Regions from separate parts of the Gordonia sp. 852002-51296_SCH5728562-b genome, predicted to be linked through region 1. Evidence: predicted binding sites of a transcription regulator. Region 1 holds the regulator's gene; each other region holds the start of a gene.

Region 1 (2,203 bases):
GTTGCGGAGGCAGCGCTTGTTGCTGCGTGGCGTGGCCCTGGCCGGACTGCTGACGGCACCGACGTCGCCATCCTGGCGAATGTCGCCGATGGTGTGTCGGCGCGTCGCGCGGCCGATGCGCCGGTCGAGGGGATCGGGCTGTTCCGCACCGAGTTGGCATTTCTCGACCGGGCAGAGGAACCCGATGTCGACGAGCAGACACGTCTGTACCGCGACGTGTTCGAGGCGTTCGCGGGCCAAAAAGTCGTCATCAGAACGCTCGACGCCGGCTCGGACAAGCCGCTGGCCTTCATCGAGCACCCGGACGAGGCGAACCCCGCACTCGGCGTGCGCGGTAACAGAATCGGCGATGACCACCCCGAAATCGTGCGAACTCAACTCGACGCGATCGCGCGCGCGGCAGAAGCATCCGGCACGACGCCGTGGGTCATGGCACCGATGATCGCCACGGCCGCAGAGGCTGCACAGTTCGCCGATCTCGTCCGTCAGCGTGGTCTGACGGCCGGCGTGATGATCGAGATCCCTGCAGCGGCAATTCTGGCGCCGGCGATCCTGGCCGAGGTCGACTTCGTGTCGATCGGAACCAACGACCTCACGCAGTACACGATGGCCGCCGACCGGATGTCGGCAGAACTTGCCGAACTGACCGACCCGTGGCAACCCGCGGTGCTCGCACTCATCTCGCAGGTCGCGACCGCCGGCGCCCAGCAGGGCAAACCCGTCGGCGTCTGTGGTGAGGCCGCGGCCGACCCGTCGCTCGCGTGTGTGCTCGTCGGACTGGGAGTCACCTCGCTGTCGGCGGCTCCGGCGGCGACAGCAGCAGTCGGGGCGAAGCTGTCGACGGTGACCATGGAGCAGTGCCGAGCCGCGGCCGCTGCCGCGCTTGCCACCTCGAGTCCGGCACTCGCCCGACGTGCCGCAGCCGAAAAACTCGACCACTGATACAGACCCCGCTGGTCAATGACCTGCGGGGCCCGGTTCAGCGCATCACACCCGGCGCATGACCGTCACGACCTTGCCGAGGATGGCGGCGTCGTCGCCGGGGATCGGATCGAAGAGCGGGTTGTGCGGCATCAGCCAGACGTGGCCGTCTTTGCGTTTGAAGGTCTTCACCGTCGCCTCGCCGTCGATCATCGCTGCGACGATGTCGCCGTTGTCGGCGACATTCTGCTGACGTACGACAACCCAGTCGCCGTCGCAGATCGCGGCGTCGATCATCGATTCGCCGACGACGCGCAGCAGGAACAACGAGCCCTCACCGACGAGCTCACGCGGGAGCGGGAAGACGTCTTCGACCGCCTCCTCCGCGAGAATCGGACCGCCCGCCGCGATACGGCCGAGTACCGGAACGAACGTGGGGGTCGGGAGATCTCCGTTGATGGCATCGGAGTGATGTGCATCGGGAGCCTCGGAGACGTTGACCGCTCGCGGACGGTTGGCGTCGCGCTTCAGCAGGCCCTTGCGCTCGAGAGTGCGCAACTGGTGTGCCACTGATGAGGTGGACGTGAGGCCGACGGCGTCGCCGATCTCTCGGATGCTCGGCGGATATCCACGCTCGCGTACCGACTTTCGGATCACATCGAGGACGCCACGCTGGCGATCGGTGAGTGTTGCCTCGGCGACGGCCGGATGGATCGGTGTCTCCTCGCCGCCTCCGCTCTTCTTGCCTTCGACGCTGCGACCGTTGCCCTTGGGCGACGTCGGGCTGCGTCGTGACTTCTCTGTCATCGGTTCCGTCCTTCCTGATGTTGATGCGGCTGCTGTTGTGAACCGGCTGCTGTTGTGGAGCAGGTGGTGGGGTGCGTCTTTCATCCATCGTCTGGCGCCGACAGTAGCGGAGGCCACTGACAACATCAAACATTTGTTCGACGTGTCGCAGGACTTTGTCGGACCCCTCTGGTAGAACTCGAACATCAGTGCATCGAACGCTTGATCGACCATTGGAGGTAGCGATGACCAGCTTGATGACCAACCCGGTGACCCGCACGATTCCCAGCCCGTCGAGTGCATCCGCGGCAACACCGCCGACCACCCGATCTGCAACGCCCCGACCTGCGTCGACGACGCGTTCTCGAGTTCACCGCGCCACGGTGGTCAGTGGACGCGCATCGTCGAATGCCGTGCGTAGCGAAGAGCTGCGTGTGGCGGGACATGTTCGAACAAGTGAGGTCCGACGGGCCGGCGCGGACGTCTCGCCGCAGCG
Region 2 (2,203 bases), on a different contig from region 1:
CACCGCGGAGGCGATGAGGCCGAGAAGAGTGAGGCGCCTGATCAGTCAGGCGGCTCGGTCACTCCTGGTCGAAGCGGCGGTTGAACCGTTCTTCCATGCGCTCGGTGAACTTGCGCTTGTTGCCTGCCGGACGGGCGGTGTCGGCGGGTGCCGAACCCTCGGAAGCCGAACGTCCACCACCCCAGAGAGCAAGAAGACCTGCGCCGAACATCACGAGAAAACCGATGAGACTGACGACAGGAAGGCCGGCGATGCTCAGACCCACCAGAGGACCGACGATGAGCAGCACAAGACCGACGGCGAAGATCGCCGCCGCCTGAAGACGACGACGACCCGACGATCGGCCCAGCCGTCGACGCTTCACGCTGGACGCGAACTTCGGGTCCTCGGCGTATAGAGCACTTTCGATTTGTTCGAGCATGCGCTGCTCGTGCTCCGAGAGTGGCACCGACCCTCCTTACTACGTTGCCGATTCACACTTCAACGAGATTGTGGCGACCGCGGACGCCCGTCTCGTGACATGTGTTCGCGGCTTACAGCTTCCATGATACGAGGTGATCGCAAGCCCGACCACCATAACCATCCGACGGTCACCTCAAGTGCGCCGATAGACACAAATTGAGACCAAGGATCACGCCGAGCGAAACCGCCTGGCGCGCCCACAGAAGCCTCCGACCACCGGTCAGCGCGTGGGCCGCGGTCTCGAGCGATGTGTTCTCAGGCGATGTGGTCGAAGCCGTAGTCGGACCTGTCGACCGACTGGTGCGCGAGCTTTCCCTGTTCGTAGCCGACGATGATGTCCTCGACGGCATCGAGGAACGACAGCACGCGGGAACGGAGCGCGGCGACCGCCGAGCCCTCGACCGAGCGGCGCAAACCTGACTCGATCTCCATACGAACAGCCGACAGGCGAGCAAATGCCTCGGCGAACTCGGCGAGATCAGGAACAGCCGACGAGATGCGCGACCACGCGTTCGGCGATACACGGTGGGAAACACGCTTGGTCGGCGGTTCATACACCGCGAGCGCGGCACCCGCCGCGCGCAGTGCCGCGAGGTAGTACTGGCGGAAACGCTCGGCGTCGTCTGGCACACCGTCGGCGTTCTCCACCAGGATCTCCGCGCGTTCGAGGAGGTCACGAGCGCGGACGACAACCACGGGGTCGATCTCTGGACGCACCACCGCACCTCGCCGTGCGTGGCGCACTGTGCCGCGCGTCGGCCTGTTGACTGCCATGTCGCGCTCCCTTCGGTGTTGCGTCTTCTCGAACGACCCGGGGATGTGACCGAGTCCCGGTGCGGTCCGACGATGCACGCTTCCCTCGTCCGTCGCCGGACCGCCCGGACTGTCGTGGGTGAAGCAGAACGGCTTGCGGAGGCACGTTCATCGAACACCCGTTCGACATATTCAATATAGCTAGAACGGCGACACTCTTCAAGTGGAGATGTGGCCCCAATCCAGATAGCAGAAGCGTAGAACTCGGTACCGACATTCCCGATCCGCCGCGGCCTGCCACGGACTCGACGCGCGGCTTGGTGCGGAAGGAAGGACGACGAGCAGTTGGCGACCCGACTCGTTCGGTTGGCCGGGCAGGACGCCCCGGCCTGGCTCGACGCTGCCCTGAACGTCTACGTGACCGCGATGGACTACCCACGCGGTACCGAACACCACCGGGTTCCGCTCTGGCGTGAGCACATCGCCCGTCGAGGGTGGACCGCATACGCCGCGCTGACGGCCGTTCCCCCCGACCTCCGGCTCGACCCCGACACACAGCGTCGACTCATCGGCCCTCCGGTCTCGCCGTCGGGGCACGAGATCATGGTCGGCATCGCCTACGGCTACCGCGGTGCCGACGACCAGTGGTGGAATCACCAGCTCAGAACAGGGCTCCGACTCTCGGGTTGCAGCCGTGAGACCATCGAGCGCGTCGCCACGAACTACTTCGAACTCACCGAGCTGCACGTTCACCCGACCGCCCAGGGCCACGGCATCGGCGAGTGGTTGCTGACCGCGCTGCTGAGCGACCGCGAAGAAGACCATGTCCTGCTGTCCACCCCGGAGATTCACGCCGAACAGAATCGAGCGTGGTCGCTCTATCGCAGGATGGGCTTCGACGATGTGCTGCGGCACTTCACCTTCACCGGCGACCCACGCCCCTTCGCCTTCCTCGGTCGACGACTCCCGCTCGACGCCGCGCCGGAAC
Region 3 (2,203 bases), on a different contig from region 1:
GGGCTGGTCATTCTGCTGATCGCCGGTGTCATCGGTGCCGCCGCGCCGGCGTTCTGGTGCCTGATGCTCTCGCGTGCCCTGATCGGCATCGGCACCTCTGCGGCGTATCCGACGGCGATGGCGCTCGTGCGGTCTCGTGCCGACTCATTCGGAACGGGAGTGCCGAGTCGCGTGCTCGGCGGGTTCTCGATCGCCGCCCAGGTGATCGCGGTGATCGGACTGCCGCTCGGTGGTGTGCTGACCGGTGTGTTCGGCTGGCGGGCAGTGTTTTTCGTCAATATTCCGATCGCGCTGATCACCCTCGCGTGGGCGCTGCGCAGCATCCCTCGTGACGGTCCGGTGCAGGTGGGCGGCTTCGGTGGCCTCGTCCGCGTGGTCGACGTCGTCGGGGTGGCGCTCTTCGCGGTGACCGTGATCGCGACGCTCGAGTTCCTCGCCGCGCTCGGTTCACCGAAGTGGTGGCTGCTGGCGGTGATCGTCGTAGCGGGGTTGCTCCTGGTGCTCTGGGAACTGCGCGCGACACAACCCCTCATTGATGTGCGGATGCTCGCGGCCAACTCCCCGTTGGTGCGCACCTACCTGCGCCAGATGCTGGCAGGGCTCGGCTCGTACACGGCGATGTACGGCATCAGCCAGTGGATGGAGCAGTCCGCGGGATACACCGCGGCGCAGGTCGGGCTCATCCTCATCCCTTACTCGGCGCTGAGCGTGGTGTGCGCGCGGGTGAATTCGACGCACGGCTGGGTACGAATCCCGTTGATCCTCACAGGTTTCTGCTTTGTCGGCGCCGGTGTCACCGCCGTGGCGATCCATCATTCCTCTGGGCTGTGGATCCTGCTCACGATGACCTTCCTGTTCGGCGTCGCCAACGGACTGAGCGGCTACGCCAACCAGGCGACGCTCTACACGCAGAGTCCGCCGGAGTCGATCGGTGTGGCATCCGGGCTGTACCGGACGTTCATGTACTTCGGGGCGATCTTCTCGTCGAGCCTCATCGGTATCGCCTTCGGCGCCCGCGCCACCGATGGCGGACTCCACGTCGCGGGGTGGGCCATCGTGGTCATCGGGGCGGCGCTGATCGCCATGACCGTGGCGGATCGTCGAATCCCGCGGGCGGTGTCGGCCGACTGATGGCGCGGTGTCGCCGGTACGGGCGCGGGTGCCGAGCGCCGTCGAGCTGAGGCGAGGATGTGGGTCCAATCGAAGGATGTGGGTGCTGCAGCACCCACATCCTTCAGTTCGACACACATTCACAGTCGGGTGGCGGGGATTGTCGTCGGCGAGGCGAGCGGGGCAGCCCGCCACCCATCGTCTGTCGAACAGGTGTTCTATACTGGCTGAGTGGGCTGGAACCAGGGCCCGCCGACGTGGCGGGAGATGGAGCGGGTGCTGTCGGGGCGCTCGCCCGATGGCGGTCGTCCCGGGGAGTTCTTCGGTCCCGAGCAGACGGGCGACGGCAACGACAGCCCCGCGTGGTCGCGCAAACGTGGCGCCTACACGGCGCCGGAGGTGTCTCGTGAGCGATCGTCTGTGCGCTATGCGGAACTGCATGCGCACAGTTCCTACAGTTTCCTCGACGGGGCGTCGATGCCCGAGGAGATGGTGGAGGAGGCGGCCCGACTCGACCTGACCGGTCTGTCGATCACCGACCATGACGGTTTCTACGGCGTGGTCCGATTCGCCGAGGCCGCAAAGGAATTCGCGATGCCGACGGTGTTCGGTGCCGAACTCTCCCTCGAGCCGGACGTGACCCGCACCGGGGTGACCGATCCGGCCGGTGAGCATCTGCTGGTCCTCGCGCGTGACAGTGAGGGCTATCGGAGGTTGTCACGAATCATCGCCGACGCCCACATGTCCGGTGGTGAGAAGGGGCTGCTGCGCTACGACGTCGACCGGCTGACCCGCGACGCAGGCCACTGGGTGATCCTGACGGGCTGTCGCAAGGGCGCGGTTCGGCGCGCGTTGGATCGTGCGGGTATCGGTGCTGCCGAGGCCGCTCTCGGTGGAATGGTCGAGCGGTTCGGACGCGACGACGTCGTCGTCGAACTCACCGCTCAGGGCCTGCCCGACGACGACGAGCGCAATGCGGTACTCGCCGACCTCGCGCAGCGGTTCGGGCTGCCGACCGTCGCGACGTCGGGGGCGCACTTCGCGGGGCCGCGTCGTCGACGCCTTGCGCTGGCGATGGCGGCGGTGCGTGCCC
Region 4 (2,203 bases), on a different contig from region 1:
CGCCTCGCAGCGAGTGTCAGATAGAACGAGTCCAGCACGGCGAGGTGGTTGGCCGCCAAGATCACCGGCCCGCATCGTGGGATGTGCTCGCGGCCCGTGACCTTCGGCCGCCCAAACACGTACAGCGTCGGCCCGATGACAAGGTATCGACACACGCGATAAACCACTGCTGTCCACAAGCGCATAGACAGTGTCTACACGAGATAGGAGACACTGTCTACGTGACCGTCGAAGACACCGGATCCGCACTTGTACGCGCGGGCGTCGAACTATTGGAGGAGACAGGCTCTGCCGACGTCGGATTGCGGGCGATCGCGAGGCGCGCCGGCGTGTCTCACGGAGCGCCCCGACGCTGGTTTCCGACGCACCGGAGCCTGCTTGCAGGGATCGCCGAAGTGGGCCTGCACGATCTAGCTGAAGCACTCAAAACTGCAGACCTGGCATCCGACCACGACCTCGTGGAGATCGGGATCGCCTACGTCGACTTCGCGCGACGCAGACCTGCGATGTTCACGCTCATCTTCCGTCACGACCTACTCGAGGGGTCGGGCGCCGAGCTTCGAAACGCGTCGCGCCCGCTGTACGAGTGGCTGGTGTCCGTCATTCAGAAGAGCGGTCGTACAACAGATCCCGACAGAGTCGCAGCCTCACTGTGGGTCGCGCTACACGGGATAGCGGTCCTGTCGTCAACGGGCGCACTCGAACTGACCATCCCCGGCATCGATGTTGTCGACACGATCCGCCACGCCGTCCGCATCGCCAGCCACTAGCTGCATGACCAAGCTCGAACGTTCGTGGGAAGGTTGGAGATCGACGCTGCTCTAGTCCTGATCGAGTCGCTTGCGCATCTGGATCGCGGTGGGCTCGTAGCCGATCGACTGGTACAGGTTGCGCGCCGCGACGTTGAACCCGAAGACATTGAGGCCGAGGGTGTGAGCGCCCTGCTGTCGGGCGTAGTCCCCGGCGAGGATCATGGCAGTTCGGCCGAAACCCCGCCCACGCTTGTCGTCGTCGATCTCGATGTCCCAGACCCACCAAGCCCCGGCGTCGTCGCTGGTATCCGGCCCGATCCAGAGGTAGCCGACGGGTTCATGGTCGTCACCGACCACGTCGAAGATCGCGTGCCCCGGGGCCGGTGCACCGGAGGGCAACAAGCGAGTCATGCTTTCCTCAGCGCGGCGCGGAGCGTCGTCGCGGGCATAACCCGACCTGATCAGGTCCTTGGTATACCCGGCTTTACTTCTCTCAAGCCAGGCGGGCAGTAGCCGGGCTTCCATGTAGCGCAGCGTCACAGACATCAGACCAGCCTCTCACGCCGCCACGCCGCCACGCCGCCACGCCGAGCGAATCAGACCCGATCTACCTGCAACTATCGCGGGCGGACAGAATTGTCAGACCTCGAATGTATGTTCTAGATATGGCTCACGATGACCCCGACCCGGATGACGCCCTCAGCCGCGCCGATGACGTGGAGACCTCGGGCGTCGAATCCTTGCTGACCCAGCTCGCCGACGACGAACGCCTCTACTCACGCGAACTCGTCGAGGTGCTTTTCCACACCAACGCGATCAAGGCGTGCGCCGACTATCGCATGCTGCAAGCCGCAATCCTGCTGTACGAAGAACGCGAGGCCGAATACCTCCAGCGCATCGACGCTGAAATCGGAACCGGCGAGCACGCCGTCCCCGACGGCTGTACCGACCCCGAACAGCTCGCCGCACTCCTGACTCAGAACAACCAGAACCCGCTGGCCCGCTTCGGCCCTGACGGCCTGACCACAGCCATCGCCGAACTTGGCGCCACCCTCTGTCTCACGCCCGCCCACGCCAAGAAGATGATCGAAACCGGTGCCGCCCTGCGCTACCGACTCCCCAAAACCGCGCGGTTTCTCGCCACTGGCCGCATCGACCTACCCCGCTTCCACGACGTCGTCGCCCGCACCGACAACGTCGACGACGCCCACCTCGACGCCGTCGACACCGCACTCGCTGCAGCGATCGGAGCGCGGGAACCCATGTCGCTCACCCGATTCCGCACCATGATCGATGCCACCATCGAATGCGTCGACCCCGACGGCGCCGCCCGCCGCCGCGAGACTGCCACCAGCCGCCGCTACCTCGGAATCCGCCCCCACCGCGACGAACCCGGCCAATCGAAGATCGACGGCCAACTCCCCGCCAGCGCGGCAGCCATCCTCGATACA

The links. The regulator LexA, encoded in region 1, represses DNA repair genes until DNA is damaged. The targets are predictions, from matches to a motif close to CGAACANNTGTTCG.
Region 2: the regulator LexA is predicted to act here: its motif matches at 1,388-1,401, upstream of A5766_RS20300 (SAV_6107 family HEPN domain-containing protein).
Region 3: the regulator LexA is predicted to act here: its motif matches at 1,317-1,330, upstream of A5766_RS13185 (error-prone DNA polymerase).
Region 4: the regulator LexA is predicted to act here: its motif matches at 1,400-1,413, upstream of A5766_RS16960 (HNH endonuclease signature motif containing protein).

Annotation. Positions count from the first base shown of each region.
Region 1 is NZ_LZMI01000003.1:23,714-25,916, forward strand. Features, by position in the region: gene ptsP (phosphoenolpyruvate--protein phosphotransferase) at 1-942, shown strand, start outside; gene lexA (transcriptional repressor LexA) at 988-1,728, opposite strand; gene A5766_RS24810 (LysM peptidoglycan-binding domain-containing protein) at 1,953-2,203, shown strand, end outside.
Region 2 is NZ_LZMI01000121.1:18,369-20,571, reverse strand. Features, by position in the region: gene A5766_RS20305 (DUF3040 domain-containing protein) at 59-448, opposite strand; gene A5766_RS20300 (SAV_6107 family HEPN domain-containing protein) at 718-1,236, opposite strand; gene A5766_RS20295 (GNAT family N-acetyltransferase) at 1,561-2,203, shown strand, end outside.
Region 3 is NZ_LZMI01000069.1:87,740-89,942, reverse strand. Features, by position in the region: gene A5766_RS13190 (MFS transporter) at 1-1,131, shown strand, start outside; gene A5766_RS13185 (error-prone DNA polymerase) at 1,342-2,203, shown strand, end outside.
Region 4 is NZ_LZMI01000096.1:32,921-35,123, reverse strand. Features, by position in the region: gene A5766_RS16975 (lysophospholipid acyltransferase family protein) at 1-185, opposite strand, end outside; gene A5766_RS16970 (TetR/AcrR family transcriptional regulator) at 222-770, shown strand; gene A5766_RS16965 (GNAT family N-acetyltransferase) at 822-1,298, opposite strand; gene A5766_RS16960 (HNH endonuclease signature motif containing protein) at 1,418-2,203, shown strand, end outside.